Regions from separate parts of the Gordonia sp. BP-119 genome, predicted to be linked through region 1. Evidence: predicted binding sites of a transcription regulator. Region 1 holds the regulator's gene; each other region holds the start of a gene.

Region 1 (7,551 bases):
CATCCTGCTCCGCGAGATCGCCACCGACCCCATGCTGCGCCGCTACGACACCCTCATCATCGACGAGGCCCACGAGCGCAGCCTCAACATCGATTTCATCCTCGGCTATCTGCGCCGCCTGCTGCCCCGACGCCCCGATCTGAAGGTGATCATCACCTCGGCGACGATCGATCCGGCGCGCTTCGCACGGCATTTCAGCACGCCGAAGACCTCGGTCCCGGTCATCGAGGTATCCGGGCGCACCTATCCGGTCGAGATCCGGTACCGACCGCTGAGCCTGCAGGAACGCCCCGACGACGGGGACGACGCCGGCGGCGGCGAACATGCCGACCTCGACCAGATACAGGGCATCGACGCCGCCGTCGACGAACTGTGGGCCGGTGGCCGCGGCGACATCCTCGTGTTCCTGCCCACCGAACGGGACATCCGAGAGACCGCCGAGGCGCTCCGTCGACGAACCGGCGGCGGCAAGGGTCCCGGTGCCGAGATCGTGCCGCTCTATGCGCGACTGTCGATCGCCGAGCAGCAGAAGGTGTTCTCCCCCTCCGACGGACGCCGGATCGTGCTGGCGACCAACGTCGCCGAGACGTCGGTGACCGTGCCCGGCATCCGCTACGTCATCGACACCGGCACCGCCCGTATCAGTCGGTACTCCACCAGGACCAAGGTCAATCGTCTTCCCATCGAACCGGTCTCACAGGCCAGTGCCCGGCAGCGGGCCGGTCGATGCGGTCGTGTCGCCCCGGGCGTCTGCATCCGTCTCTACAGCGAGAACGACTTCGACTCACGGCCGGCCTTCACCGACCCGGAGATCCTGCGCACCAACCTCGCGGCCGTCATCCTCCAGATGACCTCGCTGAAACTGGGCGAGATCGCCGAGTTCCCGTTCGTCCAGCCGCCCGACGACCGCGCGATCCGCGACGGTATGGGTGTTCTCACCGAACTCGGCGCCATCACCGTCCCGCGCGAGGGCGGGCCCCCGCGACTGACCCCGATCGGCCGGTCGATGTCGCGCATCCCGGTCGATCCCCGGGTCGCCCGGATGCTCATCGCCGGACACGAACTGGGTTGTCTCGACCACCTTCTCGTGATCGCCGCCGCGATGTCGCTCCCCGATCCACGGGAACGGCCGGCCGAGCACCGGGAGGCCGCCGACGCCCAGCACCGGCGCTTCGTCGTCCCGCAGTCGGACTTCCTGTCCTACGTGGAGCTGTGGCGGTACCTCGGCGAACAGCGCAAGGAGTTGTCCGGCAGCCGCTTTCGGCGCATGTGTGAGCGCGAGTACCTCCACTTCCTGCGCATCCGGGAATGGCAGGACCTCCATCGGCAGCTGACCGAGATCGTCAAGGACCTCGACTGGTCGGTCGCGCCCACCGAACTCGACGCCGACGCCGTCCACCGATCCATCCTGTCCGGGTTGCTCAGCAACATCGCCGCCCGCAACACCGAGGGCCGCGAGTTCACCGGTGCGCGCAACACCACGCTGATGATCTTCCCCGCCTCTCCGCTCGCCAAGAAGCCGCCCGCCTTCATCATGGCGGCCGAGGTTCTCGAGACGTCGCGCCTGTTCGCCCACACCGTCGCCGGGATTGATCCGCTGTGGGCCGAGAAACTCGCCGGGGATCTGGTGAAGCGGACCCACAGCGAGCCGCATTGGTCGGCGAAACGCGGAGCGGCGATGGCCTACGAACGCGTGACCCTGTACGGGGTCCCGCTCGTCGCCCGCCGGCGCGTCGACTACGGCCCCATCGACCCGGTGGTCTCGCGGGAGCTGTTCATCCGGCACGCTCTCGTCGAGGGCGATTGGCGGACGCAGCACGCCTTCTTCGACCGCAATCGCACGCTTCTCGAGGCCGCCTCGGACGTCGAGAACCGCACGCGCACCCGGGGTCTGGTGATCACCGAGGACCAGCTCTTCGAGTTCTACGACCAGCGGCTACCGGCCGACGTCACCTCCGCTCGGCACTTCGACACCTGGTGGAAGAAGGCCCGCCGGGCCGAACCGGATCTGCTGGATCTGCGCCCCGAGGACGTCACGGGAGGCACCGACGTCGCCCCGACGGACTATCCCGGCGCCTGGCAGCAGGGCGACACCCGACTCGAACTGCGCTACCGGTTCGAACCGGGCGCACCCGACGACGGCGTCACCGTCGTGATCCCGCAGGCACTGCTACCCCATGTCCGACCGGCCGGCTTCGACTGGTCGGTCCCGGGCATGCGCGCCGAACTGGCCACCGCACTGGTCAAGTCGCTGCCGAAACAGCTCCGCAAGAGCATGTCGCCCGCGCAGCGATTCGCCGAACTCGCGCTCGGCCGGCTCACCCCGCGCAAGGAGCCGCTCACCACCGGGCTGGCCCGCGAGCTCTCCGCGATCACCGGGATGCGGGTGACCGCGGGCGATTTCGACACCGACCGGGTACCGCCGCACCTGCGCATGCATTTCGCGGTGGCCGACGACTCCGGGCGGATCGTCTCCCGCGCCGACTCGTTGCCCGAACTTCAGCAGACCGGAACGCCCGCGGCGCCGAAGACGGTGTCGCGCACCCTGTATCGGACCTGGACCGCAGACGGGATCGGCTCGCTCGCCGAGCAGACCACGGTCGATGTCGCGGGGCAGCGGCTGACCCGGTACCCGACGATCGACGTGGTCTCCGATGCGAAGGGCCACGCGCGGGGCGTCGTCGTCGTCGATGCGGCGAGCCCCGAGACACGAGACCGCCTCCTGCGACGAGGGATCGTCGCCCTCCTCGACCTCGCGATACCTCCGCTGCACAAGCGGATCGCCGGCTCGCTGAGTCCGGTCGACCGACTCGCCCTGAGCCAGAGCCCGTACTCGACCATCGAGGCACTGCTCGCCGACTGCACCCGCCGGGCGACCCGGGACACGGTCGCCGACATCGACGACGCAGAGCTCGCCGCGGTTCGCTCACCGCAGTCCTTCTCGGCGCTGCTCGAACAGATCCGGCCACGGGTCGCCGCGGCCGCACCGGACTACTTCTCGCTGGCCGTCGCGGCCCTCGAACGGATGGCCCCGCTGCGGGCGGCGATCGACCGGCACGCCGGTTCGCTGGCTGCCGACGACGTCGCCGAACAGGTCGCCCACCTCGTGTTCGACGGATTCGTGGCGGCCACCGCGCGACGCCACCTGGAGAATCTGCCGCGCTATCTCGACGGCGCGCAGGCACGTCTGGAGGCACTACCCGCATCCGCGGCACGCGACCTGGCCGGGGTGGCCGCCGTCGATCGCGTCGTCGAACGGTGGACCCAGCGTCTCGAACAGGTACCCGAGCACCGGCGGGCGGCGGTCGACGACGAAGCACAGTGGCTCGTCGAGGAGTTGCGCGTGGGGCTGTTCGCCCAGCGTCTCGGTACCGCGTTCCCGGTGTCGGAGAAACGGGTCCTACGAGCTCTGGACCGACTCGGCTGACACGGGTTCGGCGAGCGCGCTCCCGGAACCCGATGCCGCCTTCAGGTCGTCGATCTCACGCTGGAAGTCCTCCACCGAGTCGAACGACCGGTACACCGAGGCGAAACGCAGATACGCCACCTCGTCGAGATCGCGGAGCGGGCCCAGGATGGCGAGTCCGACCTCGTTGCTGGGGATCTCGGCCGATCCACTGGCGCGCACCGTGTCCTCGACCTGCTGGGCGAGTTGCGCGAGTGCGTCCTCGGCGACGTGGCGGCCCTGACAGGCTCGCCGCACGCCGCGCATGACCTTCTCCCGGCTGAACGGTTCGGTCACGCCGTTGCGTTTGACCACCGCGAGCACGGCGCTCTCCACGGTCGAGAACCGGCGACCGCACTCCACACAGGAGCGACGGCGGCGGATGGCCTGCCCTTCATCTGCGACACGCGAGTCGATGACCTTGGTGTCGTCGTTCTTGCAGAAGGGGCAGCGCATCGTGTCCTCACGCAGGTCGCGGGACGCTGGAACGCACCCGAAGCGTGCGCCCCGCCGCTTGTCGGCCGGCCCCTGTGACATCGAGGATACCGTCCGGCCTCAGCGGTACCGGGGGGTGAGCAGGGGCTGGCCCACCTGCAGCGCGCTCGAGCCGAGATCGTTCATCGCGACGATCTCGTCGATCACGACCTCGCGCGGCATCTCGGGTGCCACCCGGCCGGCGATCGAGCTGAGCGAGTCCCCCGAGCGCACATGGACGACCTCGGCACTCACGACGGACGGGGTCAGCGAGTCCGAGTAGTTCTGGCCGACGACACCGAACACCCACACGACGAACGCCAGCCCGACGCCGGCGAGGAGCGCGACCGCGGTGCGGCGGCGACGGAACACCGCCGCGTCGGGTCCGACCGGGCCACGCCCGCGCACCCCGACCGGAGAGCCACAGTGGGTGCCGCCGACCCGCGGGGTCACCGGCGACGCACCCCGCGGTCGGGTGCCGGCCGGCCGGTTGTCTACCGGGCGGCCGCCGTCGGACAGCGGGGCGCGCGTCCGGACCCCATCGGCGCGGTCGGTGGGGGGCCGGACAGCGTCGGGACGGTCGGTGCGGACGGGAGCGACGAGAGTGGCGGTGCGCATGGTGCCCTCCGGTGTTCGGGTGTCTGGGATCGTGCGGGGTGTGACGGTCGGTGTTCGAACATCGATCAGATGTTCGATGCACTGATGTTCGAATTTGTAGCACGACGTCCCGACAAAGTCTCGCGACACATCGAACAAATGTTTGAGGTGCCGGTCGCACTCGGCTAGGCTCGGACCCGGTGCAAGCCATCTACCAGCACGTTCCGAAGACGAGAGGAACCGAACATGAGTGACACCGGCGATAGGCGCGGCCGAGCGCAGGGCGCCGACGACGAGGCCCCGTTCGACGCCGCCGCCGCCGAGGCCTCACTCACCCCGCGACAGGCCGGGGTCCTGGAGGTGATCCGCCGCTCGGTGCGCGAGCGCGGTTATCCGCCGAGCATCCGGGAGATCGGCGACGAGGTCGGCCTGGCCTCGACGTCGTCGGTGGCCCATCAGTTGCGGACGCTGGAACGCAAGGGGCTGCTCAAGCGCGACGCGAACCGTCCCCGTGCGGTCAACATCGCCCCGAGTGACACCCCGTCGCCGGACACCCCGTCGGCCGGTCAGCTGCCCGAGCCGACCTTCGTGCCGGTTCTCGGCCGTATCGCGGCCGGCGGTCCGATCCTGGCCGAGGAGGCCGTCGAGGACGTCTTCCCGCTGCCCCGTGAGCTGGTCGGCGAGGGATCGCTCTTCCTGTTGCGCGTCGTCGGCGAGTCGATGATCGACGCCGCGATCTGCGACGGCGACTGGGTCGTGGTCCGGCAGCAGAACGTCGCCGACAACGGCGACATCGTCGCGGCCATGATCGACGGCGAGGCCACCGTGAAGACCTTCAAGCGTCAGGGCCCCAACGTCTGGCTCATGCCGCACAACGAACTGTTCGATCCGATCCCGGGCAACGATGCCGTCATCCTCGGCAAGGTCGTCACCGTGATGCGGCGAGTCTGACCTCTCCACCGACCGAACCGTCGAGCACCGCCGCGGCAGCCTCGCGCGCCGCGGCGGGATCCGAGGTGGCCAGGGCGGCCTCGGCGGCGGCCCGGCAGTCCGGTGCGGACACCTCGCCGAGCCGGGCCCCCACGGCCGCGGCAGCAGCCGGCGCGCTGGACAGCGAGGTGACCCCGAGACCGACGAGCACGCAGGCGAGGTTCGGATCGGCGGCGGCCTCGCCGCACACCCCGACCGGCTTTCCCTGACGTGCGCCCGCTTCCGCGACACCCGCGATGAGGCTCAACACCGCCGGTTGCCACGGGTCGGTCAGTCCGGCGAGATCGGCCGACATCCGGTCGGCCGCCATCGTGTACTGGGTCAGATCGTTGGTGCCGATGGACACGAAGTCCACCTCGGCGAGGACGGCTTCGCCCAGGATCGCCGCCGCGGGCACCTCGATCATCACCCCGGCGACCAGACCACGGCCGCGGACCTCGGCGGCGAACGTGCGCGCCTCCGCCGGCGAGGCGATCATCGGCGCCATGACCCACGGCGCGACGGCCGACCCCGACGCGGCCTGCGCGATCGCGTCGAGCTGATGCGCGCGGATCTCGGGGTGCGCCAGCGCGATCCGATCGCCCCGCACGCCGAGCGCTGGGTTCGATTCGTCGGGATGGGTCACGAACCGGAGCGGTTTGTCGGACCCGGCGTCGAGGGTGCGGATGACCACCTTCTGCCCGTCGAACGCATCGAGCACCTCCCGGTAGATCGCGGCCTGCTCGTCCACCGACGGTTCGTCGGCACGCTCGAGGAACGCGAGTTCGGTGCGGAAGAGCCCGACGCCCTCGACGGGGTACCCGGCCGCGGCGCGTGCCGACGACCCGTCGGCGACGTTGGCGAGCACCGCCACGGCCACCCCGTCGGCGGTCTGCCCCGGACCGGTCCAGCCGGCGACGAGTGCGGCATGACGCCGATCCTCGTCGACGCGAGCCCGGGCCGCCTCGACATCGGGCTCCACCTCGATCCGCCCGGTGCTGCCGTCGACGAGAACGGTTGTGCCGGGCTCGATCTCATCCAGGTCGGCCACCGCCACCACGCACGGGATCCCCAGCTGGCGCGCGATGATCGCGGTGTGGCTGGTCGGTCCGCCGAGGCGGGTGACGAGGGCGATGGTGCTCGTGGGGTCGAGGCCCGCGGTGTCGGCGGGCGCGAGGTCGTCGGCGAGCAGGACCGACGGCACCTCCGGGGTGGGCACACCGGGTTCGGGTAGGCCGAGCAGTTCGGCGAGGACCCGGTCGCGCACGTCGTTGAGATCGGTGACCCGCTCGGCCATCAGTCCGCCGAGTTTGGTGAACACCGCCGCGAACTGTTCGGTGGCCGCGACGGCAGCGGCCTCGGCGGGAGCGCCCTTGCCGATGAGCGCGGTCGCGGCACCGATCCAGCCGCGGTCCTCGGCCAGGCCCGCCGTCGCGGCGAGCACCTCGGCCGTCACCCCGGTGTTCTGCGACGCGCGCGTGCGCAGCCGCGCGGCGACGGCGCCGGACGCGGTGGCGAAGCGCGTGACCTCGTCGGCGCGCCGTTCCTCGGCGATCTCCACACCGACGCCGAGCTTCTCCGGCGAGTGGTCGGGTCGCTCGCCCGGCCACAGCGCGGGACCGTGGGCCAACCCGCCGACCACCGGGGTTCCCGTCAGGATCTGCGCCATCGTCTTGCCTCTCACTCGACTATCGATGTGACCACCGTTACAAAAAGTGCTTGACTTGTCAACACAAACAGGCGTAAACACAATTACTACAACATCCAATCCCACACGCCTCAACAAGCGGGGTGGTCGAAACCGGAGATCGGAGCCGTGTGTACGCCGAGGAGAGACAACAGGCGATCGTCGACGAGGTGCGCCTCGCGGGGCGGGCATCCGTGGCCGCGCTCGCCGAGAAATTCGACGTCACCAGCGAGACCGTCCGACGCGATCTCGCGGTACTGGAACGCGCCGGACATCTCCAGCGGGTCCACGGCGGCGCCGTACGCGCCGAGATCATGCGCACCCTCGGCGAGCTCGGGATCGACGAACGGGAGTCGAGCCAGATCGAGCAGAAGACCGC
Region 2 (7,551 bases), on a different contig from region 1:
CGTGGCACTGCATCGGGGCGAATGCGCAGTTCACGCTCGACGACCTGGGTGCAGACGCGCTGACCGGGCTCGACCACCTGCACCTCGGCGGCCCGGAGTTCCTCGGCGGCGCGGTCGCCGCCGTGCTCCTCGGCCGGGCGCGCGACCGCGGGATCACGACGTCGGCCGATCTGCTGTCGGGTGGCGACCCCGGCCTTCTCGAGTGGATCGCCGACGCACTTCCCCACCTCGACTACCTGCTGCCCAACGACGAGCAGACCCGGGGACTGACCGGAACCGACGACCTCACCGACGGCGCACGGGCGCTCCTGGACCGCGGTGTCGGTTGCGTGGCGCTCACCCGCGGCGCCGACGGCGCGCTGGTCGTGACCGGCGACGATGTGGTCACGGTGCCGGCGTTCGAGGTGGACGTCGTGGACACCACTGGTTGCGGCGACTCGTTCTCCGCCGGGTTCTTGACCGGCCGCCTGCGCGGGCTCGGTCTCGCCGACTCCGCCGAACTCGGTTGCGCGGTGGCCGCGCACGTCGCCCAGGGCATCGGGACCGGGGCGAACTCGTACGATCTCGCCGCGATCGAGTCCTTCCGGCAGTCCCGCGCCGCGGGCTGAGCGCGCCTCCTCTCGGTTTGGTGAACCCCGCCTCGGGTAGGCGATCACCATGACAGACAACAAGGAAATCAACGGCTCCACCGTCGTGATCGCCGGCGCGTCGAGCGGATTCGGACGCGGCGCCGCGGTGCGACTCGGAGAACTCGGCGCGAACGTCGTCGTCGCGGCGCGTCGAACCGCGGTCCTCGACGAGGTCGTCGCAGAGATCACCGGCAAGGGCGGGTCGGCGCTGGCGGTGCCCACCGATGTCAGCGATCCGCGTGCCGTCGCCCATCTCGCGTCCGCCGCGCTCGAACGGTTCGGGTCGATCGACGTGTGGGTGAACAACGTCGGCGTCGGCGCGGTCGGATACTTCTGGGACATCCCGATCGAGGACCACGCTCGCCTCGTCGACGTGAACCTGAAGGGCCTGATCTACGGCGCACATGCGGCGCTGCGCGTCTTCCGGTCGCAGGGTCGCGGCACACTCATCAACGTGGGCTCGGTCGACAGCGAGGTACCCATCGCACTCCAGAACACCTACGCCGCAACGAAGGCGGCGGTTCGGAGCCTCGGGCACTCGATCAGCGAAGAGCTGCGCATGGCCGGCGACGACGCCATCAAGGTCGGCACCATCATGCCGTGGGCCGTGGACACCCCATGGTGGGTCCACGCCGCCAACTACACCGGACACGAACCGCGGATGTCCGCGATGGACGATCCGCAGATCGTGGTCGACGCGATCGTGGCAGCCTGCACCGACCCGAAGCTGGACCAACCGGTCGGCTACAAGGCCAAGGCCGCCAACGCTTCTCACCATCTCATGCCCGGGATCACCGAGCGGTCCTCCGCGGCGACGGCGAAGTCCGAGACCGAGAAGGGGACACCGGTCGAGCCGCACGCGGGTGCGATCCACGACCCCAACCCGGACAGCACCGGGGTCGCCGGCGGCATCCGCGAACGGATGGTTGCCGAGGACTCGCGCTGACGCCCGTCCGCCGTCGCTCGTTGTGGTGCGCCGCCCTCTGTTGGTCGAGCACCGCCGCAGTGTCCCGCTGGTCGAGCCGCGTCGAAGTGCCCCGCTGGTCGAGCAGCGCCGCAGTGTCCCGCTGGTCGAGCAGCGTCGACCGAGCGAAGCGAGGACGCCGCGTCCGTCGAGGCCACCGAGGCGACGCGTAACTCCTGTCGGTGCGGCGTGATTCGATTGCCAGACCACCCCGAGAAATCCAGAGACCACCCTTGACTCGCACGTATGTTCGAGTATCGTGGAGGTATGTCATCGGGGGCGGGGGCCGGATTCACATCGGTGGACCCATCGCAGGAGTCGGTCGAGCCGCGCTTTCGTCCCGACCACGAACTCTCCGCTTCTGAACTCGTCGAGGTCCTGAATCACTGCGCGGGCTTGGCAGCAGCGTCCGCGCATCGAATGATGGTCGTTGCCAGCCTCATTCACGACGAACGCGAGATGGATTACGCGCAGCGCCGCGCCGAGACGCACAACGGCGAACTCGACTCCATCGAAGCCTTCGAGCACCTGTCCGCGCGAGTGGCCGCGGGCGAGAACCCCTACGAGCAGTTCGGGCCGAACGGGCTCGAGCAGGCCATCGCCGAAGTCGGTGCCACCCTCACGGTGACGCCGGCCGAGGCGAAAGATCTCATCGAGGCCGGCGACGCACTGCGCTACCGACTCTCCTTTACCGGACACGCACTCGCGTGTGGTCGAATCGACAAGCGCCGCTTCCTCATCGCGCTCAAGCGCACCGATCTCATCACCGACGACGAAGAGATGCAGACCGTGGACGCCCATCTGGCCGAGGCGATCTTCGCCCGCGCACCGATGTCGACGGCGCGGTTCACCGCCATGGTCGATTCCATCGTCGCCAAGTGGGCGCCCGACGCGGTCCGTCGACGCAAGGAACGCGTCAAGGGTGATCGCAAGGTGACGGTGAGCCCCGATCGCTTCACACCCGGGCAGTCCCGGATCTCCGGCACGCTGCCCAATGCTGATGCCGCCGAGTTCGACGCCCGCCTGACGGCGATGGCCACCGCGGTCCACGCCGGTGACCCTCGAAAGTTGGCCAACCGCCGAGTCGACGCTCTGAAAGCGCTCGCCCGGGGTGAAGCCGCCATCACCTGCCTCTGCGACGACTGTGTCATCACCGCAACCGAACCCGACACAGCACCAGACCTCGACGCAGCGACAGTGGATACCGCCGAGCCGCCTACATCAGCTGCTGAGATGGTGGATGCGGACAACGACGTCGACCCGTCAGCCGACGTCGTTGTCGATGACCCGGCCGCGCCGGCCGCCTCGGCGTCGGACTCACCCGCGCCGCGCGCGACTTTCCACATCGTGGTGAACCTGTCGACCCTGATCGGCCTCGACGACGACCCCGCCTTCCTCGACCGCCACGGCATCATCGACGCCGACACCGCCCGAACACTCCTCGCCGAAGCCCGCCGCACCTACATCCATCCCGCACCCGACGCACCCGACGGTTCACCGCCTCCCGACGCGGACAGTTCGACAACGCGATACACCCCCTCGAAGAAGCTGCAGGCGCTGGTGCGCGCCGGCGAACTGTGCTGCACCTTCCCCGGCTGCAACGCCCCGGTCTGGCAGATCGATCTCGACCACACCGAACCCTTCGACCACGCCGACCCGCGTCGCGGTGGCCCGACCGATGCGCGCAACCTCAAACCGCTGTGCCGGTTCCATCACCGCATCAAGACCTTCACCAGCTGGCAGGACCACCAAGACGAACTCCAGACCGCCTGGTTCACCACACCCACCGGGCACATGTTCGTCGGCAACGCCTTCAGCGGACGCGACCTGTTCAACAAGCTCTTCCCCAGACGGTCACCCGATCACCCCGCCCGAGACAGACTCAACACCCAGCGCGACAACGACTTCCGACGCCACCAACGCGCCGAGAAGCGCTGGAACGACGCCAACCCGCCACCGTTCTGAGCAATGGTCACGCCTACCGGGGACCTCCGTAGTAACGCCGGAGGAACTCGTCGCGGTACTCGGTGTATGTGCCGTTCTCGATGGCCTGGCGGGCCCGGTCGACGAGCGTGACGATGAAGGACACGTTGTGCAGCGTCGCCAGCGTGGGGCCGAGGCCTTCCTTCGCCTTGAACAGATGATGCAGGTAGGCCCGGCTGTACTGCGAGGTGTAGTTCTCGACCTCGGGGTCGAGCGGCCGGAAGTCACTGCGATACTTGGCATTCGTGACGTTGTACCGGCCGTCGAGTGAGTAGATCGCACCGTTGCGGGCGACCCGGGTCGGCGATACGCAGTCGAAGGTGTCGACGCCGTTCTCGATGGCGGTGAAGATGTCGTCGGGTTCACTGATCCCCAAGAGGTGTTTCGGGGAGTCCTCCGGGAGTTCGTCGTTGACCCAGCCGACGATGGTGCCGAGGTTGTCCTTCTCGAGTGCTCCGCCGATGCCGTAGCCGCCGAAGCCCTTTCCGCCGGCCGCGCGGTCCGCCTCGCTCAAGGCGACGAGGTCGCGAGCGGCCTTGCGCCGCAGATCCTCGTACTGGGCGCCCTGGATGACACCCCAGAGCGACTGCTGCGGCCGGTGTGCGCGTTCGACGCTCAGCCGATTGTGTTCGGCGAGACAGCGAATCGCCCACAACCGGGTGCGCTCGAGCGAATTCACCTGGTACTCGCGAGTGTTCATCAGGGTGGTCAGCTCGTCGAAGGCAAAGATGATGTCGGCGCCCAGCTGGTGTTGGATCTGCATCGACACCTCCGGCGTGAAGCGATGCGCCGAACCGTCGAGGTGCGACTTGAAGGTCACCCCGTCGTCGTCGACCCGCGAGAGCCGTTCTTTGCCGTTGGCGGTGAGGTCGTCGTCGGGCGTGCCGGTGGCCTCCATCGAGATGACCTTCTTGAACCCCGCGCCCAGCGACATCACCTGGAAGCCGCCGCTGTCGGTGTACGTGGGCCCCCGCCAGTTCATGAACGCGCCGAGCCCGCCGGCCGCGTCGATGATCTCCGGCCCCGGCTGCAGATACAGGTGGTAGGCGTTGGCGAGCACGGCCTGGGCGCCGAGGGCGGAGACCGATTCCGGGAGGACCGTCTTCACGGTCGCCTTGGTACCGACGGGGATGAACGCGGGGGTGTGGATCTGACCATGCGGTGTGGTGATCGTCCCCGTGCGCCCACGGGTGCCGGCGAGGGTGGTGCCGACGGCGTAGGTGGGGTCGGCGACTTCGGTTCCGGTACTGCTCACGTCCAGCATCTTCGCAGGTCGGGCGCGCCCATCCCAAACCGCCGACCGACACCGGCCACCGGTGCGGTCGACGAGACCGCATTCGCTACCGTGGTGAACCATGTCGCGCAGATCTCGTCCCACCGGTCCCTCCACGAGCCGCTCTCGCCGACCGATCAGGGTCGCGGCGGCGACCCTCGGACTCGCGGCGGCGATGTCGATGCTCGTGGCCTGCGGCGCGGAACAGGACGTGACCACCGCGTCGTCGACCTCTCAGGCCGTTGCCGCGGAGTCGGGATCACCGTCCGCCGAACAACCCGCCACCTCGCCGCCGGTGGTCCCCGGTCGCAAGCCGGTGTCGACGACGACGTCGAGTGCGACCGCGTCCGACGATTCAGACACCACTTGCGGCACCATCCCGGGCCCCGACGGCGCGTTGCGAGTCATGATCCTCGCCGGCGACGTGTCCTGTGATTCGGCGCGGACCATCGCCACCCAGTACGGACCGAAGATCACCACCGGCCAGCAGCAGTCGGTGGCCGGTTGGACCTGCGCACCGTCTCAGCTCGAAGGCGTCCTCGCGGCCTGCCAGAAGGGCACCGCGGTCATCGGTTTCGCGCCGTAGTTCTTCTATGGGGCCCAGATGTTCGACAGCCCCATCGTCCCAATGGCGCATCATCGGCCACACCTCCTGGCGAGCGAGTTCTGTCGCGGTGGTGTCATCGAGCAACGTGTCGAAGGTGATGTGCGCGAGGATGTCCCGGGTGGCCACCACGTACTCGGGACTCATGTAGTTCGGGATACCTTCGCCGAAGTCGATGTTGCCGGGCGCCATTCCTTGCCCTCGGACCGGGTTCACAGGCATCGCCGATCGGTCGAACATCAGCTCGAGTGCCTGATACGCCTTGTCGATGTCGGTGGAGATGGTCGGGTCGGCTTCACGGAGGCTGCTGACGAAGTCGGCGATGTCCCGGGCCGAACCCATCATGTTGATTTCGCGCAGTTCATCGTCGCTGAGCCTGGTGTACGACCGAATGAGTCCCATGAGTACCCCCCTACCGACCAGTGAGCAGTGCCTCTACACGGCGAGCAGCCCGCACAGCGGTCCCTCACCGCAGCGCGGCCACGACCTGGTCGGCCATCGCCTTCTGGCCGCGCGCGTTGGCGTGCATCGCGGGGAAGCTGACCGCACCGAGCGTCGGCTCGACCCATCGCCGTTCGCCCGCGCAGGCGTCGTGGCCCGCGGAGACCTTGGTCATGTCGACGAAGGTCACGCGGGTGGCTGCGGCGGCGCGGCGCATGGCGTCGTTGAGGGCTTTGAAGACACGATGCAGGTACGCGGTGTCCCCGGGTGTCGTGAGCAACGACGCCGAGCAGAGCGCCGAACCCGTGGCCGGGAAGATCTGCGGATATCCGACGAGGACGACGCGTGCGCGCGGCGCTTCGCGGCCGACGAGGCGCAGGGCGTTCACGAGGTCGGGGTAGGTCGAGGATTTGATCTTGTCGACCAACGAGGTACCGAACTCGTCGCGACATGGGGTCGCTGACAACGGCGCGGCCATCCACGCCCGCTGGCAGGCCGAGGTCGAATTGCTGAACAGTCCGTTGTTGTTCGCGCCGATCGTGAGGGTGATCAAGCGGGTGGCCGGTCCGATCGCGCTGATCTGGGGTCCTTGCCACCGATACTGCGACTTGGTCAGGTCTTCGGTCGTCGCGCCCGCGCAACTGACATCGACGACCTCGGTACCGCGTCGTTTGGCAACGAGGCTGGAGTAGTTGATCGCCGAGTTCGAGCAGAAGGTCGCCGCACTCGTCGCCTGGGGGAACACCGATGCGCCCGCGCTGTAGCTGTCACCCAGATTCACGTATGGGTATCCGTCCGCTGCCTGGGCCCCGCCGGCCGTGACGAGTCCGACGAGGAGAGCGACTACGGTGGCCGCCGCGGTCAACAGGGCTCGGATGCCGAGGCCTCGGCGGGGGCTGCGGCCATGCGGCACGGACATGCGGTGACTCCAGATCGTGGTACGCGTGTTACTGGTGTTGCAGGTGATACCAACACTACCGGGCCGACGGCCCGAGCTCGGTGCACACGTACCCTAGTTTCCAATCTGATACACATGTCAAGTTTCTCTGACGCCGACGGCATGAGCCGTCCACCGATCGCTCCGCTCGCTTGACCCTTACGCGACGTCAGGCAGCAGGGTTGTCGATGTGAGCGAGGAAAAGCACACTTCGAAGGTGGACACCCGGGAGCTGACCGTCGGTGTCGTCGCCGGCATGGTCGGCGTCAGCATCCGCACGCTGCATCACTACGACCAGATCGGCCTGGTGGTGCCATCCGGTCGGACACCAGCTGGGTACCGCGTCTACGACGACACCGACGTCGAACGTCTCCACCAGGTACTCACCTACCGTGAGCTGGGCTTTTCCCTCGAGCAGATAGCGACCCTGCTCGACGATCCGGACGTGGACCCCATGGGTCACCTCGAGACGCAGCGCGAGCTGCTGACCGAACGGATCGATCGCCTGCTCCGGATGGTCGCCTCACTGGAGGAGATGATGAACGCAAAGAAGGAAGGCATCGCCCTGTCGGCGGCCGAGCAGGCCGAGATCTTCGGCGACCGATGGCCAGGCGAGGAGTACGCCGCCGAGGCCGAGGAACGCTGGGGGAACACCGACGCGTGGAAGCAGAGCCAGAAGCGGACCGGGCAGTTCTCCAAGGAGGACTGGCAGCGCATCAA
Region 3 (7,551 bases), on a different contig from region 1:
CGCAGCGACTCGTCGGGGGTGATCCCCAGGGGACTGGACATCGGCAGAGTCTAACGGCCGGTCGGCCCGTCGGCCGGGTGTTGCACTGTTGCCTAATTGCTGAGCTTCAATCGAGGCTGGTCAGTTCGGAGACCAGTTCGTGCACCGGGTCACCGGGACCGATGTCGTAGGTGCACTGGTCGTGCCTCGGGTCCGGGACGAATGCCCAGAACAGTGCGGTTGCCGTCCCGGCCGCCCGCTGACCGGCGACCTTGGTCCGGAAGTCGTCGGCGCGCTCGGATGTCGAACCGCATGAGCCGGCATGCTGGCCGATCTCGTTCACCGCGAGGGGTTTTCCGACTACGCGTGCCTGGCGTAGACGTTCGGCCAGTCCGTTCCACTGATCCCCGGGGAGCGCGACACCGTCCGCACCGTAGTCGTGATAGTCCAGGACGTCCACGTACGGGGAGCCGGCGACGTACTGGTAGTCGGGCCCGGCGGTGCCGCACTGGCCACCGCCGGTGAAGCCGGACCAGATCACCGCCCCGCCGTGCAGTCGGGTGACCATCGCGCCTGCGCTGCCGAAAAACGACCGCAGTACGCGCGCGGCGTCGACCGGGCACGACCGCTGCTGCCATCCACACGACTGATCGCCACAGATGGACGGTTCGGGTTCACCCACCAATTCCCATCCCGCCAGGGCCGACCTGCTCTTCCAGCGTCCCACTGCCGTCCTGACCCACTGCTCGAACGTGAGTCCACCCGCGCCGGCGACGGTTCGCCAGCCGGATCGGTACCAGTCTCGTTCCTTGAAAACTTCGCTCTCGCATGCGCCATCGGCGGCCGCGAGGACAGGCAAGACCATCTGACCGTGCCGCGCGGCGGCGTCGAAGACGGCATCCATCGGCCCGAAATCCAATTGCTGGGTGTACTTGTTCACGGCCAGTTGAGCGAACAGATTGAAGCGAGTGAGCGAATGCGGAGGTAAGCCGGCGAAATAGTCGTCGAGATCAACCATCGCTCCGCAACCGGCATTCACCGACCAATCGGTGGCCAGCTGGTAGGCGTCGAATCCGGATGGCCACCACTGGCGTCCATCGAGCGTCAGCCCAGCCGGAGTGGCATCGACCCGGTTGGGCGCCGCATGAGCGGGCGGCGGCAGCAGCCAACTCAGGAGCAGGCCGATGCTCAGCACCAGAATCGGAGTTCTCATCGCGGGCAGATGCATGTGTGCGTCCTGGGATGACGGGGACCGACTGTGGCGTCGGCCCAACTCGTTCGATGATTGCACGCCGGCGGCGCGGTTTCGATCGCGTCCGAGAATGGGTACGGAGAAACGTTTCGTGTGCGCCGAGATCGAGTTAGAGCCGCTGGGCTCATTCCTCATTTGCCGACCTGCGCGACACCTGTGACACCATCGTGCTCGTGATGGGCGTACTGATAGTTGCTGCAGTGCTGCTCATCGCGAGCGCGGTGCTCGCATGGCAGGACCCACGTCGTCTGAGCCCCGGCATCCTGCTGACCGCGGGCTTGTCGGGCGTGATGCTCGCCGCGGTGATCGCGGCCGTGGACAGTGGCGTCGACGACGACGGCTCGGTTCTCGCGCCGGCGGTCGTCATCGTGGCCCTCGGACTCGTTGCGCTGCTTGCCATCCTCATTCTCGGGGTGTCGTTGATCGCCAACGGCGTGACGCTTCTGCGCCGAGAGGGGCGCCGCCCCGCGAACCTGCTGTCGGCGCTCCTGGGTGCACTCCTGTCCGGTTACGCGCTCACTGTCCTGCTCGGGATCATCGTCGGATGGTTCGACGTGTCGACGAGCAACGCTCTGCTCAACTTCCTCCTGGCGGTGGGGATCCCGGCCGGCTACTTGGGATTCGTGTTCGCCTCGCTGCTGCTCTGGTCGTGGCTGTACGGCAGGTGGAGCAGGTGGCGGGCGCGACGGGCGAAGGTCGGCGCGATCATCGTCCTGGGTGCCGGTCTGCTCGACCGGTCCCGCGTCGGTCCGCTGCTGGCGTCACGACTCGACCGCGGTCGCGAGATCTATGATCTGGCCCGGCCTTCCGGCCTGGACCCGCTGATCATCTGCTCCGGAGGCAGAGGTGGCGACGAGCGGCTGTCGGAGGCCGCGGCGATGGCCGAGTACCTCGTCTCGAAGGGCGTCGATCGTGATGCCATCGCACTCGAGGACCGATCCACCGACACCGCGGAGAACCTCCGGTACTCGAGGCGTGTGCTCGACGAGCGTGGAGTGACCGAATCGGTCGCGGTGGTGACGAGCGGCTATCACGCCTTCCGCGGAGCGATGCTCATGCGGTCTGCCGGGATCGACGGATTCTCGACCGGCGCCCACACCGCGCGATACTTCGTCCCCAACGCCCAGGTCCGTGAGTTCTTGGCGGTTCTGCGTGACCACCGATGGATCAACGGAGTCGTCTTGGTCCTGCTCAGTGTGCCGCTGATCGCCGCACCGCTGTCGCTCTCTTTGGCTAGTCGATCACCGGACCAGGGGGCCTCGCGAGTTGCGGTGATGGTGGAGCCGATGACGGGAATCGAACCCGCGTATTCAGCTTGGGAAGCTGATGTTCTGCCATTGAACTACATCGGCGTGCGAGTGCCGGACTCGCGAACGACAGCCTAGCAAACCCGTGGCCGGTCCGGTCGCCGGCACGCGCAGATGTCGTGGATCGTGGCGTCAGGCGCAACGAACTGCGACATCTAGGCGAGACCGGGCGGCGGCGGGCCGACGCGATTCAGTTGCGACGCAGAATAATTCGCCGGAAGGGGTTGCGTGCCGGGCGGCCGGCCGGTAGTCTCGAACGTAGTTTCGAGTAAAGCCATGATGACGGGGGATGAAATCATGGCTTCTACCGGGCCATCTGCACCACCACCACTTCTTCTCGACCAGTACAAGCGCCTGCATGCACTTATGGACGAGATCGCCGAGACGCAGTCCACGGACTGCTCCGAGACCGAACTGCTGCAGGTCGCGATCGAGCACGAGCGCGCCGAACGACGGATGCTGTCGCTGTTCACCGACCACATCGTCGATATCGACGAACGGTCGGCGTACCGGAAGATGGGGTGCCAGACCGTCTCCAACTTCTTGTGCCACGCGCTGAACCGGCGCGGCGAGGCGAACCGCCTGATGAATCGCGTGTGGGCACTGGGCAGGTTCCCGGACATGCAGGGGGTGCCGCTCGAACCGCGCTTCCCCGAGACCGCCAAAGGTGTTGCCGACGGCGAGATCTCGGGACGCCACGTCGACGTCGTCATCGAGGTGATGCGCAAGATCCCCGCCGACGTTGATCCCACCGACCGGGAAGCCGCCGAGGCGACGCTCGCGCACTACGCACGCGAGTACGACCCGTCGTCGCTCCGTGACCTCGGCGCCCGCATCCTGGCCCACCTCGACCCCGACGGAACCATCACCGACGACCGCGACCGCGCCCGCAACCGTGGCCTCAAACTCGGGCCACAAGACGCCCAACTGATGTCCCGGCTGACCGCAACGCTCGACCCCGTGACGCGCGCCATGTTCGACGTCGTCCTGTCGGTGTGGGCCGCTCCCGGGATGAACAATCCCGCCGATCCCGAGTCGCCCACCGGGAACCCCGCCGCCGCGGACCCCGACGCGCTGGCCGCCGCTGCCGGACGCGACAAGCGCTCCGCCGAGAAGCGGAACCACGACGCGTTGCGCGCCATGCTGCGCTTCGTGCTCGACGCCGGCGCGCTCGGGGGTTCGCACCACGGGCTGCCGCCACACCTCGTCGTCTCCATCACCGAATCGGCGCTGCGCGACGCGGCCGGCGACCCGGCACGGACCGCGACGGGAACCCTCCTACCCATCAAGGACGCCATCGACCTCGCCGCCGACGCGCAGCATCATCTCGCGGTCTTCCGGGACCACTCCAGCGAGGTGCTCTACCTCGGGCGGTCCAGGCGATTGGCCTCGCGCGCACAACGAATCGCCGCGGTCGCCCGCGACGGCGGCTGCACCTTCCCCGGATGCACACGGCCGTCGTTCGACTGCGAGATCCACCACGTCGTCGAATGGGACGCCCACCACGGCTCCACCGACCTCGACACCCTCGCGACCGCCTGCCCACCACACAACCGGGTGGTCGGCACCGGCGTGGATCAGTGGGCCACCACCATCGCCACCGATGGGGTCGACGCCGGCCGCGCCGTCTGGCACCCGCCCCGCTCGCACCCGTCGTCGACGCCGCGGATCAACCATGCCCATCGCGCCGACGCCATCCTCGACCGGATGCGCGCCGATGTCCGGCGGCGCAGAACAGCGGCACCGGAGAGCGGAGGGTCGGCGCCGACCGACACCGGCGCAGATCCTCCCTGACCATTCGATAACCTCGACACCGTGCTGCTCTCCGACCGCGACATCCGCGCCGAGATCGCTGACGGGCGCCTCGCCATCGATCCGTTCGATCCCGCCCTCGTCCAGCCCTCCAGCGTCGACGTCCGGCTCGACGGCCTGTTCCGGGTGTTCAACAACACCCGCTACACCCACATCGACCCCGCGCAACGCCAAGACGAACTCACCTCGCTGGTCGAACCCGCCGACGGCGAGCCCTTCGTGCTGCACCCGGGTGAGTTCGTGCTGGGGTCCACCCTCGAGGTGTGCTCGCTGCCCCACGACCTCGCCGGCCGCCTCGAAGGCAAGTCGTCACTCGGTCGGCTCGGCCTGCTCACGCATTCGACGGCGGGCTTCATCGACCCCGGCTTCTCCGGTCACATCACCCTCGAGTTGTCGAACGTCGCGAATCTACCGATCACCCTCTGGCCCGGCATGAAGATCGGGCAGCTGTGCCTCATCCGCCTCAGCAGCCCGGCCGAGGAGCCGTACGGCAGCGCGTCGGTCGGATCGAAATACCAGGGACAACGTGGACCCACCCCGTCGAAGGCGTACCTGAACTTCCAGAAGCACGACTGAGGTTTCGACTCCGCTCAACCAGCGGGAGCACTCGGCTCAACCGGCGGGTGGACGGACCGGGTGGGCGCGGCTCCGGAAGTTCACCCAGCCGATGACAACCCGCCACGGCGAGGATGGTTACCGGTGGTTCCAGCTGGGTAACCGTTGCCCTCATGAAGCTCACGGTGATCGGATGCGGCTACCTCGGTGCCACTCACGCGGCCTGCATGGCCGAACTCGGGCACGACGTCGTCGGCATCGACGTCGATCCGTACAAGATCGAACGCCTCCAGGCCGGCGAGGTCCCGTTCTTCGAGCCGGGGCTCGCCGACATCCTGCGCCGCAACATCGACGCCGGACGACTCCGCTTCACGACCGACCATCTCGCGGCCGCCGACCACGCCTCGGTGCACTTCCTCGGCGTCGGGACCCCGCAGGAACCCCGCGGGCACCGGGCCGACCTCTCGCACGTGTACTCGGCGATCGACGCGCTCGTGCCGACGCTGCGGGGCGCACACCTCATCATCGGCAAGTCGACCGTACCGGTCGGCACCTGTGCCGAACTCGCACAACGGATCTCGGTACTGTCGCACGCCGGGGCGGATGTCGAACTGTCGTGGAGCCCGGAGTTCCTGCGCGAGGGGTTCGCCGTCGAGGACACGCTCCGGCCGGATCGGCTCGTCCTCGGTACCGGTTCGCTCGACCCGAGCGGCCTCAACACGGCCGCCGACGACCCCGAGGCCGGGTCGTCGGCCGGCGAGGTCACCCGCGAGATCTACCGCGAGATCCTCGAGACGGGCGTGCCGCTGATTGAAACCGGCTGGGCCACCGCGGAACTCGTGAAGGTCTCGGCGAACGCCTTTCTGGCCACCAAGATCTCGTTCATCAACGCCATCAGCGAACTGTGCGAGATCGCCGGCGCCGACATCAACACCCTCGCCGACGCGATCGGGCACGATCCGCGGATCGGACGCCGATTCCTCAACGCCGGTCTCGGTTTCGGCGGGGGCTGCCTGCCCAAGGACATCCGCGCCCTGACCGCGCGCGCCGACGACATGGGCGCCCCGCGGGCCGTCGGCTTCCTGCGGGAGGTCGACGCCATCAACATGCGTCGCCGGGGTGCGGCGGTGGAACTGGTCTTCGAGGCCCTCGGCGGCGAGGTCCTCGGGCGCAACGTCGCCGTCCTGGGCGCCGCCTTCAAACCGGAGAGCGACGACGTCCGTGACTCACCCGCGCTGACAGTGGCCAGCAGGCTGGCGCTCGAAGGGGCGTCCGTGACCGTCTTCGACCCGAAGGCCATGGACAACTCACGACGCGTCCACCCGAGCCTCGGCTACGCCACCTCGGCGCGCGACGCGTGCGACCGGGCGGACGTCGTCGTCATCGCCACCGAGTGGGCCGAGTTCGTGCACATGGCGCCCGAAGAACTCGAGGGCGTCGTCCGCGCCAAACGCATCGTCGACGGCCGGCGCTGCCTGGACCCGCAGATGTGGCGCGACGCGGGTTGGGACTACCGCGCCCTGGGCGGCCCCGCTCCCACCCGCCCGGCGCCGCGAAACCACCCGTCCGAGCAGGTGAACGGATATGCGCCGGGGGCCACCGTCCGCTGAGTCGTGCTAGGTTGAGCTCGCGATTGTCCAGGGGGCACCGTCTCGCCGTGGGGGACATGAGGCGAGGTGCACGTGAGGTGCAGGAATCAACCAGATGACCGACACGGTGGCCGATCCGGCCGTGACACCGACGTCTGCGCAGGCAGAGGTCACGGTCAGTGCTGCCGTCGTCGACGCCGTGCGCGCCGAACTCGCGGGGCGGGGGATCGTGCAGAACGCCGAGGTCGTGCTGTTCGATCTCGATTCGCGGGCGGGCGTCTCGGTGGGACGGTTGGACCCGGCTCGAGGGACCGTCGCGGACTCCTACTCCGATTCCGGTCTCACCCTCGCCGTCCTGGATGAGGTGATCGCCGACCATCTCGTTCGGGTCGGGCGGGTGGCGGCACCGACCTCGCGCGAATGGCACGAGGAGGTCCTCGACCTCGTCACCCGCGGCCGCGAGCGGCTCCGCGAGTCCGACGGCACCTTCCTGATGGGCCGCGACCATATCCGGCTGTTCCGCATGGCGCGCCGCGACGTCGCCGAAGCCGGAGCCCCGCTGACCGCACGCGCCGAAGACCTCGCCCGCGCGGCGGTGTCCGGAGCCTCCGCCCCCGCGGTCGTGGTCACCGATCGCGTGAGCGCATGGCCCGGCCTCCGGGACGCGATTGCGCGAGCCGTACCCGTGCCGGTCGTCGACGTCGATCCGTCGGGGAGCATCACTCGGCCCCCGGCGCACGGCGGACACGCGGCGGAACCTGAGTTACCGCACCCGATCGCGGTGTCCGGCGATGTGATCGAACCAGACGTGGAAGTGGCGACCCCGCCCGCCGAACAGGATGCGGTCCCGACCCGGTCGGATGACGGTTTCGCGGCCCCCGCCGAGATGGCCGAGATCGCTCCGCGTGGCGACGACCATACGCACGACACGCACGACACCCCCATCTTCGAGTCCGTCACTCAGTCGCCACCGGTGGTGGCCACGGCGTTCGGGGCGCTCGCTCCGTATGTTGCTGCCCCGGATGTCCCTCGCGCCCAGTTGCTTCGGGACGACCAG

Evidence for each region. The regulator LexA, encoded in region 1, represses DNA repair genes until DNA is damaged. The targets are predictions, from matches to a motif close to CGAACANNTGTTCG.
Region 2: a site for LexA is predicted at 1,833-1,846, ahead of JW364_RS00930 (HNH endonuclease signature motif containing protein). Genes of this name have one in related genera too.
Region 3: a site for LexA is predicted at 2,792-2,805, ahead of JW364_RS21690 (HNH endonuclease signature motif containing protein). Genes of this name have one in related genera too.

What each region holds. Positions count from the first base shown of each region.
Region 1 is NZ_JAFFZF010000028.1:39,913-47,463, forward strand. Features, by position in the region: gene hrpA (ATP-dependent RNA helicase HrpA) at 1-3,427, shown strand, start outside; gene nrdR (transcriptional regulator NrdR) at 3,401-3,901, opposite strand; gene JW364_RS16170 (LysM peptidoglycan-binding domain-containing protein) at 4,001-4,537, opposite strand; gene lexA (transcriptional repressor LexA) at 4,763-5,467, shown strand; gene JW364_RS16180 (phosphoenolpyruvate--protein phosphotransferase) at 5,445-7,154, opposite strand; gene JW364_RS16185 (DeoR/GlpR family DNA-binding transcription regulator) at 7,304-7,551, shown strand, end outside.
Region 2 is NZ_JAFFZF010000001.1:214,237-221,787, reverse strand. Features, by position in the region: gene JW364_RS00940 (carbohydrate kinase family protein) at 1-608, shown strand, start outside; gene JW364_RS00935 (SDR family oxidoreductase) at 658-1,575, shown strand; gene JW364_RS00930 (HNH endonuclease signature motif containing protein) at 1,861-3,558, shown strand; gene tgt (tRNA guanosine(34) transglycosylase Tgt) at 3,572-4,840, opposite strand; gene JW364_RS00920 (hypothetical protein) at 4,932-5,435, shown strand; partial or broken gene JW364_RS24620 (DUF1877 family protein) at 5,463-5,855, opposite strand; gene JW364_RS00915 (SGNH/GDSL hydrolase family protein) at 5,920-6,813, opposite strand; gene JW364_RS00910 (MerR family transcriptional regulator) at 7,049-7,551, shown strand, end outside.
Region 3 is NZ_JAFFZF010000053.1:3,215-10,765, forward strand. Features, by position in the region: partial or broken gene JW364_RS21670 (amino acid permease) at 1-41, opposite strand, end outside; gene JW364_RS21675 (beta-mannosidase) at 107-1,207, opposite strand; partial or broken gene JW364_RS24695 (YdcF family protein) at 1,522-2,346, shown strand; tRNA gene JW364_RS21685 (tRNA-Gly) at 2,510-2,583, opposite strand; gene JW364_RS21690 (HNH endonuclease signature motif containing protein) at 2,836-4,332, shown strand; gene dcd (dCTP deaminase) at 4,354-4,926, shown strand; gene JW364_RS21700 (UDP-glucose/GDP-mannose dehydrogenase family protein) at 5,079-6,515, shown strand; gene JW364_RS21705 (hypothetical protein) at 6,610-7,551, shown strand, end outside.